DNA from 3 places in the Bacillus sp. Medicinal_06 genome. Region 2 is predicted to be linked to each of the others. Evidence: riboswitches for the same ligand, from Rfam matches in the RefSeq annotation. Region 2 holds a riboswitch; each other region holds the start of a gene.

Region 1 (5,229 bases), on a different contig from region 2:
GTTAGCTGAAACAATGATTCAAGATTGGGATATTACTGTAAATGCCATTGAATTAATACAGGGGGGACAACTTGCATTAGTATGGAAAATTCATACACCGGATGGACCTGTTTGTTTAAAAAGAATTCATCGTCCAGAAAAGAAAGCGTTATTTTCTATTCATGCACAAGATTATCTTGCAAAAAAAGGAATGCGTGTTCCAAGTATTATTCCTAACAAAAATAATCAGTTATACACAAAACATGGCCCATTTTTATTTGTCGGATACGAATGGATTGAGGGAAGACCTTTCGAACTTACTATGCAAGAAGACCTTGAAATGATTATGAAGGGATTAGCTGACTTCCATCTTGCGTCTATTGGTTACAGGCCACCACCAGGGGTTCCTATTTTCACAAAACTAGGACGTTGGCCAAACCATTACATCAAGAGATTCCAACAAATGGATGTTTGGAAGAACTTAGCTGAAAATACTAAGGAAGATCCATTTTCGCAATTGTACTTAGCTGAAATTGATCCTTTTATTCTAGAAGCACAACATACACTTCAGCGACTATTAGCTTCTGAATATACAACCTGGACAAATCAATTACAATCAAACCCTAACCTGTGCCATCAAGATTACGGTACAGGAAATTCCCTTCTTGACCCAAATAATCAAATTTGGGTAATTGATTTAGATACCGTGTCTTTTGATCTTCCGATTCGTGATTTGCGTAAAATGATTATTCCTTTATTAGATACAACGGGAGTTTGGAATGAGGATCAATTTAATATTATGATTAACGCTTACGAATCAATTTCTCCTCTAACAGCTGAACAAAAAAAGATCATGTTTATCGATATGCTATTTCCATATGAACTTTACGATGTAATTCGTGAAAGATATGTTAGAAAATCTCCTCTTCTTGCTGATGAACTCGCCGGCGCTATGGAATATGAGAGAATAAAATCTAAAGCTTTAAATACTTTAATTGAGAAATTTTAAAATCTAGTACGTGAAACTAAAAAATAAGAAGCCTACCAAATAGATGTTAGGCTTCTTCTACTATCATTTTGCAATTTCTAAGTCTAAAAACTATATTTCTACATCACTGATTTCGCTGCGCTTCTTTAAATTCTTCCTTAATTTGAGCAAGTGTTCCTTCTTCTGTAATTAATCTGTATGCTGCATACGCTAATGCTTTTGCAGATGTAATTAATGCTTTATCGCCAAGTTCCGAACGAGCTGCTTCTCTAAATTCATTCGTATGAGCAATTAAATTGTCTGGACCAATTTTAATGTAAGGATGAATTGTTGGTACGACTTGACTTACATTCCCTGCATCTGTTGAACCGATTCCAAGTCTCTCTTTACGATTTACATCTTCACCAAGGTTTTCTAATTCCTCAGCAATCACTTCATTAAATGTTTTTGTTACTAATAATTCATCAATTTCATTTTGGAACTGATTGATTTTTACTGTTGTTCCTGTTGCTAATGCGGATCCCTGTGCAATATTTCGTACCTTTTCAGTTACTTCAGCACATCTTTTACGCGTTGCTGCGCGAATGAAAAAGCGAGCTGCTGCGTAATCTGGAATAATATTCGGCGCCTTTCCACCTTCAGTAATGACACCATGAATTTTCACATCTGCTGGAAGTTGTTGGCGAAGTGCATTAATCCCACTGTAAAGCTGAATAATCGCATCTAATGCATTAATTCCTTCCTCTGGTGATGCTGCCGCATGTGCAGACTTTCCATAAAAATGAAAATCAAGTGGATCAACTGCTAGCGATGGACTTGTTGTTGCTGTTTTTCCACTCGGGTGAATCATAAGTGCTGCATCGATATTGTTAAACAAACCTGCTTTCACATAACTTGCTTTGGCACTTCCATTTGGTCCACCTTCTTCTGCTGGTGTTCCAAATACGACGATTTCACCTCCAATTTCTTCAATTGTTTCTGATAATGCAATCGCTGCCGCAACACTTATTGTGCCAATTAAATTATGACCACACGCATGACCTAATCCAGGCAAAGCGTCATACTCTGCTAAAAAAGCAATTGTAGGTCCTTGTTTCCCTGAGCTTTTCCGTGCGATAAAGCCTGTTTCATGTCCTGCTATATTGTGTTGCAGTTGAAAACCTGCACTTCCTAGTAATAAGCTTAATGTTCTTGATGCAAAGAATTCTTGATTACCAATTTCAGGGTTCTCATGTATATCATGACTTGTTTTTACATACGTCTCTTTATTTCTTTCTATGCTTTCAGTAATACTATTTCGGTGTGACGTTACTTGTTTTGTTGTCATTTTCCTATTCCTCCTTTAAATTTACATATAAAAAAGCCTCTCTCTAAAAGATAGAAAGAGGCTTGAAAAATACAGATTCAAAAATGCCTTCTTTCTTATCTTTCAAGTCTTTCACTTGCTGGAATTGGCACAGTATTCATATTGAATCCGCTGCCGAGGTTTCATAGGGCCAGTCCCTCTACCTCTCTTGATAAGAAAATCGTTTTTATTTTCATAAAATTATATTAAATTATTTTCATTCTAGTTTTATTCCGACTAAATGTCAAGGAATTCCGATTTGATTTTACCGAATATCTAAAAATCCTTTTAAAACGCCAATCGTTTCAGGAGTATGCATTCTCGCACATATATAAGGGAATTCTGGACTTCCTTCAAACGTCATTTGTGACGTTAACGGCGCACCTACCCAAAAGATTTCATCATCAATACATATAAATGGAAGTGATTTATTTTGTCTTTGTACTCTTACATTTTTTAATGGAATGGGTCCATCGCTATATATTGTGACTTGCGCCACTGTACGCATTAATGCCTGCCATACTCTTTTATCTACCTGTCTTGTACTTGGAAGCGAAATAATAATTTTTTGTTTTGCTGACAAAATATCTTTTAACAATACTTTTGTCTCTTCCAAATTCATTTGCATAAACCATCTCAAGCGCTTTGTAATTTTTCGTTCGAACAACGGACGTGATGACCTGCGATCATACACATTTCCGTGTCTTTCTATGTGAGAAGTTAAATGAGATAACGCTTGTTTTCTCGAAAGATTTTTCCGCATATATTGGCAGTCCGATAACTGAATGAACTTCCCTCTTGCCCTCGTTACCGCAACGTTTACAAGACGATGATTTTTATGATCAAAAAATAACACACCAGGTCTTTCTTGCGGATAACTATCTACTGTATCAAATATCATCATGTCTCGTTCAGACCCTTGAAATTTATGAACAGTTGCCGCTAAAACAGGTGTATTTCGATACTTTGTTTTTTGCAATAGTTCTCTTATGCATGTTGATAAGAAACGGGACTGTGCGCGATATGGTGTGACAACTCCAATGGATTGAACACCATCTAATAAACCGATTAAAATCATTTGCATCGCAACAAGACCGGACATCATATTAAAACGTGAACCAGAAGCTGCATCTTTTAAAGAATAGGCTCCCATCAAACTAGTATCAAATAGAGCAGTCGCTTCATTTGCAAATGGCTGTAATTCCGCTAATTCCTGCCTTGCCGAAACAGAAGGATGGTCGAACACTCTATTCTTATAAATAAATGAGTTTGTAAATTTAGATATATCCTCATGCATCCGTCTTTGTTCTTGCAGCATAAATAAATTTGGATGTGCTTCATAACTATTTACAGATTGGACAATGCCAGCATGATAAAACATATCTTCCCCTAGCCATTTTCTAACAAGCTCATGGTTTGCCATCGCAATTGGAGGCAACTGTAAAAAGTCACCACAAACGACAATTCTTTTACCAAGAGAAGCAGCTAATGCGAGTTGCGGCACATATGCCATACTCACTTCATCTACAACAACTAAGTCAAATGTTCGCTCATAAATAAGAGAATCAATTGCGCATTTGGATAGCGTCGCACCAATTACTTTTGCATTTTCAATATATTCTCTTTCTACTTCTTTAATTTTCGCTCTTTGTTTTCTGAGGTCTCCTTCAATTTCTTGCATACGCTTTTTATCAGAAGCAGTTGCTTTATACGATAAGATTTTTTGTCGAAGATCTTGACGCATTTCCTCTAAATAGAGCTTTTCTTCTCCCCATGATCCATTCGTTGTTTCCACTAGTCTAGAAGCTAGTAATGTATCATGATTCCGTATATGTTCATGTTGGCTAAATCCATACCGGACGATTTCTCCTGGTGTCCATTTTTCTTTCTTTTCGATTTGCTTTGTTACTTCACTCATTAATACATCAACCGCTGCATTACTATGAGCAAGTACAAGTACTGATTTTCCTTTTTGATAATGCGCGGAAATAATACGTGATAAATTATAAGATTTCCCCGTTCCTGGTGGTCCCCACACATACGTCGTCCTATTGTAAAAAGAACGATATGCCAGTTCATTCTTCGGATTTTTCATCTTCTCTATATGCTTTGGCGTACTCTTTCCATCTAAAAGACGTTTTACACGCTGACGCTTTTGCTTATCTTTTCGAACCTCTTTCAAACGTTCTTGTAGCTGTTCTAATAGCTGCCATGGTTCACTATATAAAACCGCTTCTCTTATTTCGCCTTGTATATAATCATTTAATTTTAGTTCAATTTCTAATCCATGTACAGATAATACTTCTCCGGTTGCTTCCTCACCATCAAATTCAATTCGAATGGGAGTACCATCAGGTAAGCTTACTTCCGAAATAAGCTGAAACACATACACCGTACTTTCATAATCTGTATATAGAAAACGACCATTGATAATAGATAGTTTACTACCGCCTATCGTTTTCCAATGTTTAATTTCATATGCTAACGCTTGATGCCACTCTTTCATCGTTTCCGTTAATGAAGGAGTTTGCGAAGTTGTGTTCATCTTTTTGTCTCCTTCCTTCTCTCCAAACATACTTTCTCACTATATCATAGAACGCCATACAATTTGTAAGGTTTTTATCTTGCTTATTTTCTTAATTTTCAATATTATGATACATATGAAATTTATCCCGCACTAACGGGCAGTAATACCCCACCTCAAAATTCGGTGCAAGCAATGTCCCGCTCTAGTGGCTAGAATCTCCGGTCGTTTCGCTGAGGCAAAAAGCATCTCTCTGTCAGGGGCGCGGGCGTCCTGGATTCTGAACGAGCCGCTTCCGCTTTTCTAAAGAAGTTAGGCGGGAGATAAACTGCCCGTAAATGCCCGATTGGTGAGGGCTGATAATCAGTTGGGGGATGCTCCCACTGATTAAAG
Region 2 (5,229 bases):
TTCGATATCGCCATCGGCCAACGCCTTGTTTGGTGTTGTATAATCCGAAAACTCTACAAGTTTAACTTTAATTCCTTCTTTTTCAGCTTTCTTCTGAAGAATAGGCCAAGCGTCTCCATCCGTTCCTGTTATACCGACGCGAACTACTTTTTCTTTTGCATCAGCTCCGCAGCCACTTAATACTGATGCACTAACCAGTGCCGATAATACAAATGCTAAAATCTTTTTCATTTCCTTTCCCTCTCTTCCCTTTATGATCTACGTAAGAATACTTTTGCAAAATAGTTTCCTAAGTTTTGTGCAATTTGTACAAGAATAATAAGCAATACAACCGTCACGAACATAACCGACGTATCAAAGCGTTGATAACCATATGTCATTGCTAAGTCACCTAGACCACCGCCACCAACAAGACCGGCAACTGCCGAAAATTCAATTAAACCTACTGTCATAAATGTAACTCCTAAAATTAATGGTGCTAACGCCTCTGGAACAAGAATTTCAAAAACAATTCTTAATGGTGATGCACCCATTGCTTGTGCTGCTTCAATAACTCCCTTTGGTACCGAAACAAGGTTTGTTTCAACCATTCTTGCAATCCCAATTGAAGCAACCAGCGTCATTGGAAAGATTGCTGCTGCCGTTCCGATTGTTGTTCCGATAACAGTGCGCGTTAAAGGACTTAATGCTACTAAAAAGATAATAAATGGAATGGGACGAATCGTATTAATAACAATATTAAGAATAGAAAAGACCAGTTTGTTTTCTAAAAAATTCCCTTTTCTTGTAACATACAAAAGTAAACCTAGAGGTATACCAAGTATTGTGGCAAATATAAGGGTTACAATTACCATCAAGAGGGTATCCCCTGTCGCATCTAATATACGAGGCCAAAATATACTCCAATCAACTCGCATGAGCTTCTACCTCCTTCAACTGCACTTGCAGTCTTAGATGTTGTAATGCTTTTTGAATTTCTTTCTGTTCACCTTGTAGTTCTACAAGAAGATTTCCAAATAAAATATTTTGGAGTTCAATAATATTTCCATAAAGAACATTTACATCAACGTTATAATTTTTCGCAATATACGATAATATCGGTTGTCCTGTCTCTTCTCCAGTAAATGTTAAGCGATAAATCTGTCCACCATTTTGGATTTTAGCAAGAACACTTTCCGGTAAATGATCGTTAATAACAGATCGAACGAAATTTTGTGTCGTCTTTGTTTTTGGCTTTGTAAAAACATCAAATAATGTGCCTTCCTCAATCACTTTTCCTTTTTCCATCACGGCTACATGGTGACAAATTTCTTTCACAACCTGCATTTCATGTGTAATAAGAAGAATTGTTAAATTGTATTCCTTGTTTACTTTCTTTAGTAGATTCAAAATTTCTGTTGTTGTTTCAGGATCTAGTGCCGATGTTGCTTCATCACAAATGAGAATATCTGGTGACGTTGCAAGTGCTCTTGCAATCCCTACGCGTTGCTTCTGACCACCTGATAGTTGTTCTGGATAATAGTTTGCTTTATCTTCTAGTCCGACAAACTTTAGCAGCTCATTTACTCTTTCTTTTATCTCATTCTTTGGCAATTTCGCTAATTTCAATGGATAAGCAATATTCCCAAACACGGTTCTCGAATTAAATAGATTAAAACTCTGAAAAATCATTCCGATTCTTTGTCTTAGCTTTCGTAACTCCTTCGTTGATAAGGAAGTAATATCTTTATCATCTATCGAAATCGTTCCCGCTGTTGGTCGTTCTAACATATTCACTAAACGTAACAGTGTACTTTTTCCAGCTCCACTGAAACCGATAATACCAAATATCTCACCCTTATCAACCGATAATGTTACATCTTCGACGGCATGAACGGATTGCCCGGCTGATTCATATACTTTACTTACATTTTCAAAAGAAATCATTACTTTCCCCTCCTATATGCTGTAATAACTTGAAGCAGAGCTTTGAGGTAAAATAAAAAATGCCCTCCTTCTTATCCGTAATAAAAATAAGAAGAAGAGCACTTATATACTCATTCACATCTTCTCATCTTCCAAGCCTCTCAGAGCTTGCTGGAATTAGCACGGTATTCAAAAACCCGTTGCTGAGGTATCATAGGGCCAGTCCCTCCACCTCTCTGGATAAGAGTGTATCAATTTAGTTGTCATTTAATTAAGTTTTATTATAAAACTCGGAAAAGTTAGAGTCAATAAAAATATTAGAAAATAATATTTTTATTTTCTACAAGATTATAAAACAGAAAGATATTATATCCATTACACTTCTTTCTATTTGATTTTCCCCACTGATTATTAGCCCTCACCAATCGGACTTTTACGGATAGTTTATCTCCCATCTAATTTCTTTAGAAAAGCGGAAGCAGCTCGCTCAGAATCACAGGACGCCCGCGCCTTAGGCAGAGAGGCGTTTTTCGCCTCGTCCGAGGGGGTGAAACGACCGGAGATTCTAGCCGCTAGAGTTGGACATTGCTCCCGCCGAATTTTGAGGTGGGAGTATTACCGCCCTAAAATAGCGGGATAAATCCTAAAGCAAATTTTACATGAATGTAAAATTCTTCTTCACATCTTCTTTCTCAAAGGAAAATATCCTCTGTTAATGGAATAACATTATATGAATAAGAAATAAAGACGGAGGACGATCGTTCATATGAAAACAGCCCTTTTACTCGTTGATATTCAAAATGATTATTTTCCAAATGGTAAAATGGAACTGCGCGGTGCCGTTGAAGCTAGCGAATATGCAAGTCAACTGCTCCAGCATTTTCGAGAAGTGAATCAACCTATATTTCATATCCAACATGTATCTATGAAAGAAAATGCTACTTTTTTTCTCCCGAACACGGAAGGTGTCCACATCCATAAAAATGTTCGCCCCTTAAAAAATGAAACAGTTATTCTCAAAAACTATCCAAACAGCTTTCGGGAAACAGACCTACTAGAGCAATTACAAAACTTAGAAATTGAACATGTGATTATATGCGGGATGATGACTCATATGTGTATTGATGCTACAGTAAGAGCTGCTTTTGATTTCGGTTTTCATTGCACTGTTGTACATGATGCATGCGCAACAAAAGATCTCCTCTTTAAAAATGCTACAATTCCTGCTGTCTATATCCATAATACAATTTTAGCAAGTTTGAATGACGTATATGCAGATGTTATGAGTACAGAAGAATTCTTAAGTTTTAGAAACTCCATCTGAAATAAAAAATCATGTCCCTCACTGACAGAGACATGATTTTTTATACTGCTATTCATAGGCTAATGTAGCTTAAAATCTCCCGAACTTGTTTTCACTTTTTTTCCTCAGCACCTTTACTCCCATTAACTTATTCTTTGACTTCTCTTCATCTTGTATTATTCTTTGTATAATAAATATGATTTAGAGATTCTTATTGTTAAGAATAGAGGGGTGAAAAATCATGCAGCCAATTAAGATTGGGAAATGGATATTGGATGTTGATATTGAGAAGACAAGAGAATTTTATCAAAAAGAGTTCGATACTTGTAAATGCCAGGATTGCAGAAATTATTATATATTAGCTTCTAATGAATTAAAGCCTGCAATTTCTGATATATTTTCTCTATTGGGAATTACCCCCTCAAAACCAGCAGGACTCTCTGCATATCCAACAGAAAACAGCGAGATTCTTCTATACATGGGTCACTATCATTTTGTAGGTAAAATGCTTAAAGGTCCACTGTGTACAACCAGCCATTTTACAGAGGAGAATACAATTGAGTTAGACGGTTTCTGCTTAGGGATTTCAGAAGAGTTACTATTTGTTCCAGAAGAATTTCCAGAACCTATACTACAATTAGAATTTGAAACAAAACTTTCGTATGTTCTTCATGAAAAAGAGTAATGATTTAACAGGTACTTTATTTAACAATTCCCATTTTAAAATGAAACAACTTTATTAACCTTGTGCCATCAATTGAATAGATGGTTATTCTATTTCAAGAATCAAAATTAAACATTATTATTATTTCTGTACCACATTTTCTGAAAAAATACAAAAACACCACTTCCAGTGAGCAAAACTGAAAGCAGTGTCCTTTTGTCTAACCATAGATTTTCTTTCAAATTGTATTATACAGGAAATCTTTAAAAATAATACAGAAAAATATGACGAATGGATTAAATTTTCTGGCGTTTTTGTTTCTGTTCACTTTTTACATTTCAGCCTACTATTTGTAGGCAGTAAGACTAACACCGATTAAAGTCCTACTTTATTGAAGTAAGATAACTGTTTTCCAATCAAAAACTTTCTTATTATGAAAAAGGCCTTCCCTATTACAGGAAGGCCCTTTCACCTATTTCTTATAAAGTTTCAGAAGTAGTTTTTGCTTGCATGTGAAGTGCTAGGTAGTCAGGTCCACCAGCTTTAGAGTCTGTACCAGACATGTTAAAGCCACCGAATGGTTGGTAACCTACGATTGCACCAGTACATCCACGGTTGAAGTATAAGTTACCAACGTGGAAGTCTTCACGTGCTTTTTCGATATGTTCACGGTTGTTAGAGATAACTGCTCCTGTTAAACCGTATTCTGTATTGTTTGCAATTGCAAGCGCATGATCGAAGTCTTTTGCTTTACAGAATGCTACTACTGGTCCGAAGATTTCTTCTTTCATTAAGCGAGCATCTTCTGCAACGTCAGCAACGATTGTTGGTTGGATGAACCAGCCTTTAGAGTCATCTCCTTCGCCACCTGCTACTACTTTACCTTCTTCTTTACCAATTGCAACATAGCTCATTACTTTATCAAATGCAGCTTGGTCATTAACTGGTCCCATGTTCATGCCTTTTTCAGCTGGGTTACCTACAGTTAATTCTTTTGTTAATTCAACAGCACGATTTAATACGTAATCGTATACATCTTCGTGGATTACTGCACGAGAACAAGCAGAACATTTTTGTCCTGAGAATCCAAATGCAGATGCAACGATAGATTTAGCAGCTAATTCAAGATCTGCTTCTTTATCAACAACAATTGTATCTTTACCGCCCATTTCAGCGATAACGCGTTTTAACCAAATTTGGCCTGGATTTACTTTTGCTGCGCGCTCGTAAATACGAATACCTACATCGCGTGATCCAGTGAAGCTAATGAAACGTGTACGAGGGTGGTCTACTAAGTAGTCACCAACTTCAGATCCACTACCTGGGATGAAGTTTACAACGCCTGCTGGTAAGCCTG
Region 3 (5,229 bases), on a different contig from region 2:
CGAGGCTATTTCTGAAACTGTTACAAAATTCGGCTCACTTGATGTGTTAATAAATAATGCTGGTATGCAACACGTTTCACCTATTGAAGAGTTCCCAACCGATAAATTTGAACTTCTGATTCAAATTATGCAAATCGCACCTTTCATCGCAATAAAACATGCTTTTCCAATTATGAAAAAGCAAAAGTATGGACGCATTATTAATATCGCCTCTATTAATGGGCTTGTTGGATTTGCTGGAAAGGCTGCCTATAATAGTGCAAAGCACGGTGTGATTGGTTTGACAAAAGTTGCCGCTTTAGAAGGCGCTACACATGGAATTACGGTAAATGCCCTCTGCCCCGGCTATGTTGATACACCGCTTGTTCGAAATCAACTCCAAGATTTAGCAACAACAAGAAATGTTCCACTAGAGCGTGTATTAGAGGATGTTATTTATCCACTCGTACCACAAAAACGATTGCTAGCTGTAGAGGAAATTGCTGACTATGCTTTATTTTTAGCAAGCGAAAAAACAAAAGGAATAACTGGCCAAGCGGTCGTTATTGATGGGGGATATACAGCACAATAATCTTTGTAACAAAAGGCTTTGCTCATTGAGAGCAAAGCCTTTTGTCATTTTGTTTCATGCGGAGCTTCATACCTTGTCATCTGTTGTGGTAATTTCTCAATTGCAACAATTACACCATCTAATTTACTTTCAATACGATGCAGTAAATATAAAGTCACAACAATTGGAAATCCAACATTACCGATCATAGATATCCATTCCTCCATCTACTTCTCCTCCTTTCTTTTAAATAAATAGAAAAAAGAAAGGAAATTTGGCAATAAAAAAATAAAATACTGTATATTATATACCTTTTCATTTTCCGTCATATAAGTCACAGTTATAAAAACAAAAGAGGTTCACCACTCATTTTCCCCTTCTGTTTTCATATGGCATGTGGCTAAAAAAGGAACTGACCGCCTCTACCCATGAGCGGATGCTCTCTTCCACTACTTTATGCCGGCCTTTCCATGCGTATTTGTTGAGCTTGTGTTCTCGAATAATGAAGCAATCTCTACTGAATAATCTCCTTGTAGAATTCCCTTTTCAGTAATAATTCCAGTAATAAGATCATGCGGAGTTACATCAAATGCAGGATTATAAACACCGACGCCCTCTGGAGCAATTTGTTTTCCAAAAACCTTTGTAACTTCAGATTCATCGCGTTCTTCAATCACAATTTCAGCCCCTGTTTTCTTCGTAATATCAAATGTAGAAAGCGGAGCAGCAACATAGAAAGGAATATGAAAATATTTCGCTAGTATAGCTAAATTCAATGTCCCTATTTTATTTGCCGTATCACCGTTTGCAACAATTCGATCTGCTCCTACAATGATAGCAGAAATATTTTTTGTTCGAATCGCATGGGCTGCCATATTGTCTGTAATGAGCGTTACATCAACACCAGCTTGTTGCAATTCCCAGGCAGTAAGGCGCGCTCCTTGTAAAACCGGCCTTGTTTCACATGCATAAGCATGTAAGTTCACCCCATGCTCTTTTCCAATATAAAACGGAGCTAGCGCTGTTCCATAACGAGCTGTAGCAATACTTCCTGCATTACAAATCGTTAAAATGTGATCACCATCTTTAAATCTAGTTAAAGCATGCTCTCCTATGCTACGGCATACACTTTCATCTTCTTGCTGAATTTTAAGTGCTTCCTCTTCTAATATTTTCCTTGCTTCTTTAATAGTTGTTACTTGCTTGATAGAAGCAGTCATACGATCAATTGCCCAAAATAAATTAACAGCTGTCGGACGTGAGGTTGCTAAATAATTGCAATCTCTTTTAAATTGTTTTTCAAAGTCAGTGATATTCGCAGCATTATATTTTTTTGCGGCAAGTGCTAAACCAAAAGCGGCGGTAATACCAATTGCAGGTGCCCCGCGCACTTCTAACATAACAATACTTTTCCACACATCCTCAATACTGGTTAACGTTTTATATTCTACAACATGCGGTAATTTCGTTTGATTTAATAATGCAATAGAATCTCCTTTCCAGCTTATAGAACGCGGAATGGCAACTGTTGTCATCATGCTTTCACCTTCCCTGAAACAATATATTGAAATAACGTTTGGAACAATCGAGTATCTGCACCTGTCGTTTCATGTAACAATAGTTCTCTGCCCAAGTTTAATGCATGCTTTTTAGTTTGAATTCTTCTATTCTTATCCTGAATTCCATCTAAATCTGCTACGTGTGCTAATCCAATTGTTCGACGAATGACTTCACACCCAGCAAATCCAACTGCATCAGCAAAAATATTTTGCAGTACAATTGCAAGCCATTGTTTCTCCTTTGTATATGATTCTACTCCTTCTAGTACCCATAGCTTTGTAAATACTTCTACAAAATTACTCCATGTTTTTTCAATATGATAGAATAATACACTTCGCTTCTCTTCTCTTGATAGCGCATTTAATAATAAATTTGCTATAAATTGACCTAGATCAAATCCTAATGGCCCAAATGTTGCAAACTCTGGATCAATTATCTTTGTTTCAGAAGGTGATGAAAAAATACTACCTGTATGTAAATCGCCATGAATTAGTGCTTCTTTTCTCGTTAAAAATTTATATTTATACTGCGCTACTTGTAATTTCAATTTCTTATCACACCAAAGTTCATCTAATGTAGGCTGTAATTCTTTCTCATAATTATTTGTATCATAATTTCCAAACGGATCTGTAAACACAAGATCTTCTGTAATTTTGCAAAGATCAGGATTTACAAATTTTCCGTCTAGCACCCTTTTCTCTTCTGCTAATAGACCAAAATCTGACGTATAAAAAAGAACGTGTGCCAAAAAGCGTCCAATATGCTGGGATAAAAGTGGATAATCTTCCCCTTCAATCAAACCTTTACGAGTAATAGTAAGAGATGATAAATCCTCCATTACCGTTACAGCTAACTCTTCATCGTGACCATATACTTTCGGAACATATTCTGGTACATATTTCGCAAAAACTTGCAATGCTTGACTTTCAATTGTGGCTCTTCTTAGCGAAAGTGGCCAGCTTTCCCCAACGACTTTCGCATACGGGAGAGCTTGTTTTACAATGATACCGCGTTCTCCATCATGGAGCCGGAATACATAATTTAAATTCCCATCCCCTATTTCATGGCAAGTCACCTTTGCTTTTTGCTCAAAGTACCCCTGCTCTTTTACATACTCAACTGCTGTTTCTTTTGTTAATGAACAATATCCCATTTTTTATCCCCCTTTATTAAATTCAGAGGCTTTTCATTATAAGAAAAACCTCTTTCCATGAAGAAAGAGGTTTGAAGTTGATCTTCTCCCCTCTTATCTGTCAGAAAGCCATCCTTTCTGCTGGAATTAGCACCGTGCCTTTTTGGCGCATAAGCGCCCCATCTCACAATGGTATTACGGTCGGTTGCTGGGTTTCATCGGGCCAAATCCCTCCACCTGCTCTTGATAAGAGTTGCATGATTTATTCAAATTTTTAAGTTTCTGTTACAGAATATAACAAGAATAAAAATCATTTGTCAATATTTTTATTTATATAATTCCGGACGTCGATCAGCAAAAACAGGAATTCCCTTTCGTACTTCTTTAATTTTTTCTAACTCTACATTCCCATACAAAATAGACTCTTCTTCTCCTGCTTCTGCTACAATTTCTCCCCATGGATTAACAATTAGAGAATGTCCAGCAAACACATTATTTGGATCCTCTCCTGCTCTATTGCATGCAACCACATAACATTGATTTTCAATTGCTCTCGCTTGAAGAAGTAAGCGCCAATGAGCTAAGCGAACAAGCGGCCATTCTGCTACAACGAATAATACATTTACTCCTCTTACAGTATGAACACGCAGCCATTCTGGAAAACGAATATCGTAACAAATGACACCACCGCACTGTACACCATCCAATGTAAATTCTCCTGTTTTATCACCTGCTATTAAATAGTTATGTTCATTCATCAACTGGAACAAATGAACCTTACTATACTCACTTTGTAGTTTTCCTTCCCGATTCACTGTATACATCGTATTCATAACACCGTGCTTTGTTTGTTTCGCAATAGACCCCCCAACAATATTCACACAATATTGTTGGGCCCATTCTGAAAGAAGTTGCTTTGTTTGAATACCATCCCCATCTGCAATTTCCGGCACTCTCTCTAAATCATAACCAGTCGTCCAAAGTTCTGGTAATACGATAATGTCCGGGTTTCCTTGCATCGCTTCTTCTATTTTTTTCTTTGCATTTTCAATATTTATTTTTACATTACCAAAAGCAATATCCATTTGAATACATGCGACTTTCATTCTATCGACCCCATCTTCAATTATTTTTTCTTTACAAAAACTTAGAAAGGTTATATCATTTGTCACTAGAATTGTAACAACTTTCAAAAGAGGTGGAAAGTATGAAACATTTTCAACCTTCCGAGATTACAACATCATTACCAACACAATTTTTTGCTTCACTTGTTGCAAAAGTTAACAAAGTCGTTGAAGCAGGGCATGATGTTATCAATCTAGGTCAAGGCAATCCAGATCAACCAACACCGCCGCATATCGTAACAGCTTTACAACGTGCAGCAGAAAAAACAGTTCATCACAAATACCCGCCATTCCGCGGACATGAAAGCTTAAAAAAAGCCGTTGCGACATTCTATAAACGTGAATACGGAGTCAAAATAAACCCTAAAACAGAAGTCGCTATCTTATTTGGTGGTAAAGCAGGGCTGGTTGAACTACCGCTTTGTTTTACAAATCCTGGTGACACAATACTTGTACCTGATCCAGGATATCCTGACTATTTATCAGGCGTCGCTTTAGCGAAAGCAAAGTTTGAGACGATGCCATTATTAGCAGAAAATGATTTTTTACCGGATTACACTAAAATTAATGATGCTATTGCCAAACAAGCCAAATTGATGTTTTTAAATTATCCTAATAATCCAACTGGTGCTATTGCATCAAAAACGTTCTTTGAACAAACAATATCATTTGCACATGAAAATGATATTTTAGTAGTTCACGACTTCGCTTATGGAGCAATTGGCTTTGATGGCAACAAACCAACTAGCTTCTTACAAGCAAACGGCGCAAAAGATGTTGGCATTGAAATTTATACACTATCAAAAACATTTAATATGGCTGGCTGGCGTATCGCCTTTGCGATCGGTAACGAAAGTGTCATT

What was found. Region 2 has a riboswitch for S-adenosylmethionine ahead of AC1M36_RS21770 (methionine ABC transporter ATP-binding protein). Riboswitches for the same ligand answer to the same signal wherever they lie in the genome.
Region 1: another riboswitch for S-adenosylmethionine. It lies ahead of AC1M36_RS01885 (M20 family metallopeptidase); the one in region 2 lies ahead of AC1M36_RS21770 (methionine ABC transporter ATP-binding protein).
Region 3: another riboswitch for S-adenosylmethionine. It lies ahead of mtnK (S-methyl-5-thioribose kinase); the one in region 2 lies ahead of AC1M36_RS21770 (methionine ABC transporter ATP-binding protein).

Annotation. Positions count from the first base shown of each region.
Region 1 is NZ_JBWYHD010000001.1:357,101-362,329, forward strand. It holds gene AC1M36_RS01880 (CotS family spore coat protein) at 1-988, shown strand, start outside; gene AC1M36_RS01885 (M20 family metallopeptidase) at 1,092-2,294, opposite strand; SAM riboswitch class I at 2,387-2,491, opposite strand; gene AC1M36_RS01890 (AAA domain-containing protein) at 2,578-4,887, opposite strand.
Region 2 is NZ_JBWYHD010000010.1:123,407-128,635, forward strand. It holds gene AC1M36_RS21760 (MetQ/NlpA family ABC transporter substrate-binding protein) at 1-231, opposite strand, end outside; gene AC1M36_RS21765 (methionine ABC transporter permease) at 252-917, opposite strand; gene AC1M36_RS21770 (methionine ABC transporter ATP-binding protein) at 907-1,926, opposite strand; SAM riboswitch class I at 2,048-2,152, opposite strand; gene AC1M36_RS21775 (cysteine hydrolase family protein) at 2,672-3,229, shown strand; gene AC1M36_RS21780 (hypothetical protein) at 3,450-3,893, shown strand; gene pruA (L-glutamate gamma-semialdehyde dehydrogenase) at 4,352-5,229, opposite strand, start outside.
Region 3 is NZ_JBWYHD010000007.1:322,565-327,793, forward strand. It holds gene AC1M36_RS19140 (3-hydroxybutyrate dehydrogenase) at 1-571, shown strand, start outside; gene AC1M36_RS19145 (YvrJ family protein) at 616-777, opposite strand; gene mtnA (S-methyl-5-thioribose-1-phosphate isomerase) at 1,000-2,088, opposite strand; gene mtnK (S-methyl-5-thioribose kinase) at 2,085-3,263, opposite strand; SAM riboswitch class I at 3,354-3,495, opposite strand; gene AC1M36_RS19160 (carbon-nitrogen family hydrolase) at 3,569-4,435, opposite strand; gene AC1M36_RS19165 (pyridoxal phosphate-dependent aminotransferase) at 4,450-5,229, shown strand, end outside.